Regions from separate parts of the Glutamicibacter sp. AOP12-B1-11 genome, predicted to be linked through region 1. Evidence: riboswitches for the same ligand, from Rfam matches in the RefSeq annotation. Region 1 holds a riboswitch; the other holds the start of a gene.
What was found. A riboswitch is a leader RNA that binds a small molecule or an ion and turns the genes downstream of it on or off. The one in region 1 is predicted to bind S-adenosylmethionine.
Positions count from the first base shown of each region.

Region 1 (5,167 bases):
GTGTGCACCAGCCCCTTGGGCTGCCCGGTGGTTCCGGAGGTGTACATGATGAACAGCGGGGTCTCTGAATCGAAAGCCTGCGCTGCGTGCTCGGTGGACTGAGTTTCCACCGCCTCGTGCCACCACACATCGCGTCCGGCGGTCCACGGGATCTCATCCCCGGTCCGGCGGATCACCAGAACCTTTTCGATGCTGTTTTCCCCGGATACCGCAAGATCTGCGTTGGCCTTGACCGGAACCGAGGTGCCGCGGCGGAACTGGCCGTCGGTGGTGACCAGCAGCTTGGCCTTGGTGTCCTCCACCCGGAACTTCAACGCCTCCGCGGAAAAGCCGCCGAAGACCAGCGAATGGATCGCCCCGATGCGTGCGCAGGCCAGGGTGATGACGATGGTTTCGACAAGCACCGGCAGATAGATGACCACGCGGTCCCCCTTGGCCACGCCGAGCTCCTGCAGGGCGTTCGCCGCCTGGCTGACGCGCTCCTGGAGGTTCCGGTAGGTCACCGCGATGCGGTCACCGGGCTCGCCCTCGAAGTAGAGGGCGACCTTCTCGCCGTTGCCGGCGGCCACATGGCGGTCGGCGCAGTTCACCGCGGCGTTGAGCTTGCCCCCGAGGTACCAGGAGATCTGCGGGCCGCGCTTGGCTTGTGCGTCTGCCGGGATGATCTGGCTGGTGGTGTGCCATGGGGTGTCCCAGTCAAGCAGGTTCGCCGCCTCGTCCCAGAACTCCTGGCGTGCCTCGGCGTTGGAGGGCTGATTTGTACTGGCCAATTCGATGGTGGTCATTGCGGTCCTTGAACGTGATTCGAGTTGTTGGCTTAGGTCCAGCGGTTGATCGCCCAGCGTTCTGCTACCGAGAGCAGGGCATCGGTGATCTTTCCGAAGACGGCGAGCAGGATAATTGTCAGGATCAACCGGTCGATGCGACCGTTGTTCTGCGAGTCGGTGAGCAGATAGCCCAGCCCCATGGAGGCGCCGAGCAGTTCGGCGGCGACCAGGAACAGCCAGGCCTGGGCCAAGGCGAGGCGAAGCCCGGAGAAGACCGAGGGAACCACCGCGGGAAGCTGCACGGTGCGCAGCAGCTTCAGGCCGTTCAGTCCGAACGCGCGCGCGGCTTCGATGAGCTGGCGGTCCACGTGGCGCAGGGCCAAGGCAACGGTGGTGAACACCGGGAAGAATGCGCCGATGATGACCAGCGTGACCTTGGAGTCCTCGCCCATCTTCATCCACAGGATGAGCAGCGGAACCCAGGCCAGCGAAGGCACGGCGCGCAGCGCCCCGATGCTCAGGCCGAGCAGTGCGTCGGCGAGCCGGGACAGTCCGACCAGCGCGCCGAACAGCAGGCCGAGCAGCGAGCCGAAGAAGAATCCGAGCAGTACACGCTGGGTCGAAATGCCCACATGTTTGCCCAGCTCGCCGCCTTCGAGCAGTTCGCCGGCCGCGGCCACCACGGCCGCCGGAGTCGGCAAGGACCACGGCGCGACGATGCCGGTGGTCGTCACCACCTGCCAGGTGAGCAAGACGATGAGCGGCAGGATCAGCGCGAGCAACCAGTGCGGTAGCTTCAGAAGCCTGGCGCCAAGGCTTTCGCGTGCCTGCACCGGCGTGCTGGCTTGCTGGGTTTGGTTCGCTGAAGACATGTTGCTTATTCCCCGGCGATCTTCGTCGCGTCGGCCTGGGCAGCGAACTGCTCATCCACCAGGGATTCCAGCGCTTGATCGACTGCGTCCTGGGTGGAGACGTCCTTGTTGGCCACGAAGGTAGGTCCGATATTGCGCAGCACCGAAATGAAATCCTCACCCGGCACGGTGTCCACGTCGAGGTTCGAGCGTTCCTCGATCACCTGGGTGGCGACCGGGGCCTCCAGACCTGCAACCTCGGCCAGAATGCTCGCCGTTTCACCAGGATTGGCGGCGGCCCATCCGCGAGCCTTCTCGTAGGAGTCCACCACCAGCTGGGCGAGTTCGGGGCTCTCCTCGATGAAATCTTCGCGGGCATTCAACGCGCCATAGGTGTTGAAGTCCAAGTTACGGTAGAGCAGCTTCGCGCCGTCCTGTTCGGCATCGGCCATGATCGGATCCAGGCCGCTCCAGGCATCGACCGAACCGTTGACCAGCGCGGTGCGCCCATCGGCGTGCTGCACGTTCTGCAAGGTGATGTCCGAATCGCTCAGACCGGCTTCGGCCAAGGATTGCAGCAAGAAGAAGTAGGGGTCGGTGCCCTTGGTGGCCGCGACCTGTTTGCCCTCAAGGTCCTTGACCGACTTGATATCCGAGTCCTCGTTCACCACTAGGGCGGACCATTCGGGCTGCGAATACAGCGAGATGGTCTTGATAGGTGAGCCGTTGGAGCGGGCCAGCAGTGCTGCCGAACCGGCGGTGGATCCCACATCCACGGCATCGGCGCGCAGCGCCTCGTTGGCCTTGTTCGAGCCGGCCGACTGGATCCATTCGACGCTGACCCCTTGTTCCTTAGCGGCGGCGTCCAGCCACCCCTTTTCTTTCAGGACCAGGCTCAGCGGATTGTAGGTGGCGAAGTCGATGGACAGCGTCTGGCCGTCGGCTGCGGCGTTCTCGCCCGCGCATCCGGTCAGCACCAGGGCCGAAATGCCAAGCGTTGCTACGGATAGTGCGGCGCGACGGGAAAAACGATTCGAGAGCATGGAAAATCCTTGATTTGTGCGAATGGAAGGCCCGCGGGACCAAATGAGTGCGGTAGAAAGTGCTAGTGGTTCGTCGGATCAACGCCGAGCAGGCTCAGCAGCGCTGTGCGGTGGGCGACGAATTCGCTGCTCGTATGGCTGCGCGGGTGCGCCGCGGACAGGACTCGATCCTCGATCACGGTCGCCGAGGCCTGGCCCTCGGGTCGGCCCAGCACGACGATGCGGTCGGCGAGAGTCAGCGCCTCATCGACGTCGTGGGTCACCAGCAGCACGGTAGTCGGGAAAGACTTATGGATGGCCAGCAGCAGATCCTGCATTTTCATTCGGGTCAGCGCATCGAGCGCACCAAAGGGTTCGTCGAGAAGCAGGACGCCCGGGCGCCGGGCCAACGCGCGAGCAAGCGAAACCCGCTGAGCCATGCCCCCGGAAATTTCACGTGGGCGCAGATCTGCTGCGTGGCTCAAGCCGGTCAGCTCCAGCAGCTCGGCGATCAGCTGGCGCCCGGATTGCTTGTCGGTTCCCGGCGCAAGGCCGATGGACACGTTGTCTCGGACCGAGCGCCAAGGCAATAGCCGTGGTTCCTGGAATGCAACGGCGCACCGCTCATCTATCCCCGTCACGGCGCGGCTTCCGATGACCACCGACCCGGTGGAGGGGCGGTCCAGGCCGGAGGCCGCCCGCAAGAGAGTGGATTTGCCGCAACCGCTTGCGCCGAGAATTGCAACAATCTGGCCCGCTCCGAGGCGCAGATTCACGTCGCGAAGCACCGTGTTGCTTTCCTTCTTGGCGGTGAAAGTACGCGATAGCTCGAGGAACTCCACGTCGAGCGCCGTTGCGCTTTGGACGGTCTCGGGCAAGGCAAAGGCTGTAGTCATTTTCATCTCCATCGTTCCTGGCGGTAGCACCGGACACCGTTTGGTTTATTAACCGTGTGTGGTGGTTGCTGCGGCGTCACAGAGCCAGATCTCTTAGCCGCTCGGGATGGTTACACGACTATTACAGGCCTTCGAACGATTTCAATGCAAATCTTTCGTAACATGAAAAATATTCGATAGATGCGTCACATCATCGTGATGTTTCGATTTTTATTTCATCAATCGCGTATTTGGCCGAAAAATCGCTAAACGCTAGGTATTGCGTTCGACCTCGCTAGGCAAGTGCTGTCCTTGATGCATTTCAATCTCCATCCGCACACGACGAAATGTGACTAACCGGGTTGATGGCGATGTAAACCTCAGGCTACAAATGATTACGAACCATCCAGAGCGACCGAGAGATCTGGCTCGTCGACGTCGCAGCAACCACCCACCAAATATTGGCGCGGGACGGTGCTACAGCCAGGACCGATGGAAAGAATTGAGGACTTCCGATGTCATTTGGCGATCCCGCTGGCGACTTTAATGCGCTCAGCGACCCGTCTATTGCGGGTAGCGCGGTGGGGCTTGACGACCTTCCACAAGAACTTCCTACCCGGCAGTTGCTGAAGATCACCCCGGGCCCCGGCGCTGACGAGCAGTATGAACGGCTTGCCGGCATTTTCCGTCCGGTATTCGCGCAGATCGCCTCGGGTGCAAGAGAACGCGACCGGCAGCGGATCCTGCCATTCGAACAGGTCGGCTTGCTGAACCGCGAGCGCTTCGGTGCGCTGCGCCTGCCGGTCGCCGACGGCGGCCACGGGGCGCGCTTGAGCGATGTCTTCCGGCTGCTCATCGAATTAGCCGAGGCGGACTCGCATGTGGCCCAGCTATGGCGCGCGCACATTGCCTTCGTGGAAAATGCGGTGCGGCTGGAAGATGCGCAGCTCCGCAGCAAATGGGTTTCCCGGATCAGCTCGGGGCAGATCGTGGGCAACGCCTACACCGAGGAAGGCGGCAACGCCCTCGGGTTGCTCAACACCAAGGTCACCGAGGAGGGTTCGCGCTGGCTGGTCAATGGGCGGAAGTTCTACTGCACCGGCACCATCTTCGCCGACTGGACCACCGTAGCGGTGGCGCACCCGCAACTCCCAGGGCGCCAGATCGCGGTAGTTTCCACCCAGCACAGCGGCGTGAAAATCCTCGATGACTGGGACGGGTTCGGCCAACAGCTCACCGGTACCGGCAGCACCGAATTCCATGAGGTCCCGGTGGACACCTTCATGCCGGAGGACCCCACGGATCCGGAAGCCGCGATCTTCCAACTCGTGCTCATGGCGGTACAGGCCGGAATCGGACGCGCGGCACTGAACGACCTGCGCTCCTCCGTGCAGGCGCGTACCCGCAGTTTCAGCACCGGCACCGGAGTTCCGGTGCACCGCGAACCGCAGGTCTTGCAGCTCGTCGGGGAGGTCTCCGCCGAAATCTTCGCCGCGGAGTCCGTGGTCATGGGCGCGGTGCTGGAGGTCGAGTCGGCGATGGCAGACGCGAACCTGAATGCCGAGGAGCGCTTTGCCGTGTGCGAACTGGCGGCCAACCGTGCCCAGACGATCGTGCAGCCGCTGGTCATCGGAGCGACCAGCAAGCTCTTC
Region 1 covers NZ_JBQSYL010000001.1:163,981-169,147, forward strand. Annotated here, with positions in the region: gene acs (acetate--CoA ligase) at 1-785, opposite strand, end outside; gene ACT3UQ_RS00845 (ABC transporter permease) at 818-1,639, opposite strand; gene ACT3UQ_RS00850 (aliphatic sulfonate ABC transporter substrate-binding protein) at 1,645-2,661, opposite strand; gene ACT3UQ_RS00855 (ABC transporter ATP-binding protein) at 2,724-3,536, opposite strand; SAM riboswitch class I at 3,542-3,649, opposite strand; SAM riboswitch class I at 3,915-4,014, shown strand; gene ACT3UQ_RS00860 (acyl-CoA dehydrogenase family protein) at 4,031-5,167, shown strand, end outside.

Region 2 (5,167 bases), on a different contig from region 1:
TTAATCCAGCCGGCGGCCCCGACACCCACGGGCATATGAGTATCCCCGTCGCTGAGCTCGCTGACTACCTCGGCAATAGAATCTTCGGTCAATGCTGCGCTCCGGCCCGGAGTAGGGCGGAAGCTCCGGCGAAGAATCCGGCCGTGGCCATCGACCACGCCGCCGGCGATCTTCGTCCCGCCGATGTCTATGCCGACCGCAAGGTTTTCGGTAGACATTTCACCCTTCCAATGCGTGCGTGTAGTTCAGCAGCTAGCTTTCGAAGGACTTCTTGCTGCTCGCTACCAATGCCCGGTCCACCTCATGGAACCCAAAACAGAAACCTGCCGAAAGCACGAAGGACTTAATTGCAATCTCGTCGAGTTCATCCGCCACGTAAACCAGCTGGACAGGCCCGGCAAGCACTAGTAGCACCAGCGTCCACACCGCATATACCCAAGAGGTTTTCGCCTGTGCCATCTGCGGGTATTGAGAACGGCGGTGAATAGTGCGTAAGCCGATGACCAGGATGACCCCCGCCAGAATCGCCGCCCCGGCGATGAAAAAATAACGTTGAGTGCGGATCAATGTCATGGTCACACCAATTAAGACACCGAGAATTGCAGACATCCACCAGCTCGCGGAGCGCAGTTCGACCAGTTCAGCCCGTGGCTCGCTTTCCGTCACGGAGCTCCCTTCGGTTATTTATCGGCGTCGAGAAAAGTTGTTGACGCTATGTCAAGGATACGCTTTGGGCTTTGCCCGGCCGAAACCCGGCACGGACGGAAAACGCGCAAGCCCTTCAAAAGCGCAATGCGGTTTTGGTCAGAGCAACAGCGTCCAGGTCACTACGGCGGTCCGGTCCGAAGTATTTTCCCAACTGTGCGGCTCACGGCCCGGGAAGGTTACCGTATCGCCCGCTTGCAGTTCAATGCGGTCCTCGGGCAGAACCAAGGTAAATTCTCCGGAAATCACGTGCAGAACTTCCACCTTGCAATCCACCGAATACAGCTCGGCCTCCCCCGAGCCCTGCGGCGCGACCTCTGCCCTAATCATCTGCACCCGGGTCTCGGCGCGGGGAGTGACCAGCTGTTCGGTGATCCCCTGACCGCCCAAGGCGATTCGCGGTGCGTGCTCCAACCTGACCAATTTGGTTTCAGGTACAGAGAAGAGCTGCCCGACTTCTAAGCCCAATACTTCGCAGAGCCTAAGCAATGTCGATACCGACGGGCTAGTCAAGTCTCGCTCCACGCGAGACAAGAACCCCTTGGTCAGTCCGGACATTTCAGCCACCTGGTCGATGGTCATTCGTCGGGTTTGGCGTACCCCACGCAAACGGGCACCGATATTAATCGACGAGCCGGTGGGCTCTACGGGCAGTGTTTTCATGCTCTCCCACCATTTTGACACCGGCGCAGCCCTAGATTGGCAGCACCCGGCCTACAATTCCGCTAAACCAATCCGGTTCAGGTTCCTACACTGCGTCAGTTTACCAATAGGCAACGAGAACTGCGCCGAGCTCACGCTTCAGTCCTGAAGTCAGCAACCAATCCCTCAATGCGCCGGCGCTGTTTATTCAATCGCCAAGAAACTAGACTCGGCACATGGATACCGCTGGCAATCCGTCCTCCAAGAGGCTTCGGACCTACTTGAACGAGGCCCGCAACACCGTGCTCTGGAAGTGCCAGGGACTCTCCGAGGAGTTGGCCCGCCGCCCCATGACGGATACCGGAACCCACATGCTTGGTGTCATCTACCACCTAGCAATCACCGAATACGGTTATTTCGGCGAGTGCCTAGGTCGTGTGCCCAACGATCGGCATGTGCTTCAACTACTGCAAAGCGATGAACCGCAGATCGACTTCCTGCCTCCGGCCAGCTTCTCGGTAGAAGATGTTCTCGCGTTGTACCGAAAATCCATCGCATTTGCCGAACACGCGCTTGACGAATTGAACTTAGAATCCCCGGCAGAGGTCCCCTGGTGGTCCGTGCATCGGCATACCACCGTGGAGCATCTTATTGTTCATATGATCGCGGAGACCTCCCGGCATGCCGGGCATCTCGATATCGTTCGAGAGCTTCTCGACGGACAGGTAGGACTGCGCGAACAGGCGAGAAATATCCCTGGATTCAGCGCTGAGCAATGGAAGGAACAACGCTCCTCGCTGCAGCGAATCGCCGAGCAGTCCTAACAACGATTCTTCGCCAAATCTTGCTCATAGCTCTGGCAGGGCACCGCCTCTAACAGGCCGCATAGGCTCGCGCTAGCTCGGATGGCCCTGACCGAGCCCAGCGACTAGGAGCACCACCTGGTGAAACTGCCGGTCCGTAGCCTGGCGTTGGTCCCAACGGACCAGAGGCGTTGGACCTGAGCGGCATATTGCGCAGCGATACTCCCGCGCGGCTCGGGCAGGCCTGGCGGCATCGACGGCGGGTCGGGAGGGGAGCCACTTGCCGGAGATCGGTCACCGGGCCAGCCACCGGTAGTGCCCGATGTCCAGATCCCCGCCCGGCGACCTTCGCCTGCGCCAAGCGCAGGGTTCTTGTGGGCGCGGTCCGTGCACCTCCCGGTGCTCGGCTCTGCTTCCCATGAGGCCCGCGAGAGCCGAGTATGACGTCTCACTACGCATCCGGACAGCCCACGGGTGTAGCATCGTGGTGTTGCTTCACGAGATGCGGCGCCAAGCTCCGACTGGCCGCACACCAACCCCAGGTTCATGGGTGGTTCGGATGAAGAAGCGGTCCGTACTCCAACCGGCTACGGGCAAGAGCTCTTTTAAGGGTCCACGATAGTTATGGCTTCAAACGTCCTTCCCATTATTGACCTGCAAACCGGCCAGGTGCAGTTTCCGCTTCGCGGAGTCTGGGTCAGCTACTACGTCACCGACCCGCACCTGCTCACCCGATTGCTAGCCAGAACCGTGGGTCCGCCGAGCTTCGACAGGCAGCGCGAGGAACTTTCGGTATTCGTGGCAGCCCGAGGGCAAAACCCTGGCGCCGCTAAGGTATTTAGTCTTGCCAAATTCCCAGTGCTCGACTCACTCACTAAACTAGGGGGTTGAACCTAACCCGGATCATCTGCCCGTGAATGATCCAATTCTGCCGCAGGAGACTCATCCCCGTGATGGCCCCAACCTCAATTCCCGAACCATCCAAGGCGCAGATCCGCCGCTGGCGCCAGTACATGGCCGATGAGGTCGCCGAAGGTGCGATCTACCGTGAACTGGCCGAAAAGCGCACCGGACAAGAACGCCAGATTCTCCGTGGGCTAGCCGAAGCGGAAGAACGCCACGAAAATTACTGGCGCGCTAAGCTCGGTGAACACGTGCGCCCGGTCCGTCCGTCGATGCGGCGCACCATGTTGCGTTTCATGGCCCGGCATTTCGGTTCGGTGTTTGTCTTGGCGCTGGCCCAGCGTGCCGAAGGCAACTCTCCTTACGCCACCGATCAGGATGCCGCGCCGCAAATGGCCGCGGATGAGCAAGTGCATGAGGAAGTCATCCGTGCTTTGGCTACGGCCGGCAGATCCCGGCTGTCCGGCAACTTCCGAGCCGCGGTGTTCGGCGCAAATGACGGGCTCGTTTCGAATCTGGCCTTGGTCATGGGCATCGGCGCCACCGGTGTGGCCTCGTCCCTCGTGCTCTTCTCCGGAATTGCCGGCCTGCTGGCCGGCGCGCTGTCCATGGCTGCCGGGGAATTCGTGTCAGTCCGTTCCCAACGTGAGCTTCTCACCGCGTCGCGCCCCACCCAAGTCACGCTTTCTGCCGCCCGTGACCTCGATCTTGACGCCAATGAATTGGTGTTGATCTACAAAGCACGTGGCATGAACAATGAGGACGCCGAACACCGCGCGGCAGAACGCATGGGGCTGTTTACCTGCGATTGCAACCCCTCCTTCTCACTCCATCCAGAAGTTCGCAGCGCGGAACTGGAACGCGAACATGAGGAGCTTGGTTCGGCACCGGGAGCCGCCATTTCTTCGTTCATGTTCTTTGCTTCGGGCGCAGTCATTCCGATCCTGCCCTACATCTTTGGGCTCACCGGGCTAGCTGCGGTGAGCGTGGCGGTCGCTTTGGTCAGCATCGCGTTGCTGCTCACCGGCGGCGTCGTTGGCCTGCTATCCGGTGCGTCCCCGCTCAAACGTGGCGTGCGTCAGCTGGCCATTGGCTTGGGTGCGGCCGCTGTAACCTACTGCTTGGGCTTGCTTTTCGGCACCACCGTGGCTTAGCTCCAAAAGCAGACTGCTGGCCGTTGCCCCAACATGACACAGCTTGAGGCAACGGCCACTATCGTTGTTAGAACCGCGTGCGGCGCCGCAATGGAGTCATTGTTTTAATGAATTCGACGGCTTCTTGCACGGTGTCCACCAAAGCTATTCTGCTTTCCATGGCCCTCCCGGCGGCAAGCGCCTGCAGCAATGGCCAGACCGGTAGCTTCCGTGTCCAATGCTCGCGGCCCACCAACACAATGGGAGCGACGCGAGCGCCGGTCGCGTAGTAGTTTTCGCAGGCGTCTTGGAATATTTCCTGGACTGTCCCGGCAGCACCGGGAAGCACAATGATTCCGCCGTTTGCCTGTTCGAGCAGGATGGCTTCGCGAATCGAGTTCGTGAAAAACTTTGCTATATGCGTGGCGAACAGGTTTGGTGGCTCATGGCCGTAAAACCAGGTGGGCACGCCCATTGAATTTCTCGTGCTGGGGTATTCTTCACGCACTCGCAATGCTGCACGCGCCCAGGCAGTCCGATGACGGATCGCGTCTGGAGCTTGTGCGAGGATATCCACGGCTCTGCCGGTAGCCGTTTTGTCATAGTCTGCAAGCCACGCGCCGGCATTTGCCGCTTCCATGGCCCCTGGTCCCCCACCGGTAACAATCGAATAGCCTTGGCCGGTTAGCATCGCACCGAGCCGCACTGCATCGGCGAATTCTTGCGTGCCACGTGTTACCGCGTGCCCGCCCATGATCCCGATCATGGGCGTCTTGGCAAATACCCCATCGTAAACAGCGCTCAACATCGCCTGACCAATATGGTGATCATGCAAAGTCGTTGCCATTGTGCTGTCATCGGGCGAAAACTCAGCCGGAGAATTCGCTTGCGAATAGGTATAGATCTGCGCGTCGGGCACCTGCGAGTAGGGGGCTTCTTTGATCCCCGCATAGAGCTCTAGCGGGGAGTAGAGCCCACGTT
Region 2 covers NZ_JBQSYL010000015.1:60,606-65,772, forward strand. Annotated here, with positions in the region: gene ACT3UQ_RS10645 (ROK family protein) at 1-218, opposite strand, end outside; gene ACT3UQ_RS10650 (hypothetical protein) at 253-666, opposite strand; gene ACT3UQ_RS10655 (helix-turn-helix domain-containing protein) at 805-1,368, opposite strand; gene ACT3UQ_RS10660 (DinB family protein) at 1,584-2,171, shown strand; SAM riboswitch class IV at 2,644-2,756, shown strand; gene ACT3UQ_RS10665 (hypothetical protein) at 2,775-3,041, shown strand; gene ACT3UQ_RS10670 (VIT1/CCC1 transporter family protein) at 3,104-4,207, shown strand; gene ACT3UQ_RS10675 (LOG family protein) at 4,275-5,167, opposite strand, start outside.
Region 2: it holds a riboswitch for S-adenosylmethionine, as region 1 does, so the genes downstream of both, ACT3UQ_RS10665 (hypothetical protein) here and ACT3UQ_RS00855 (ABC transporter ATP-binding protein) in region 1, are expected to answer to the same signal.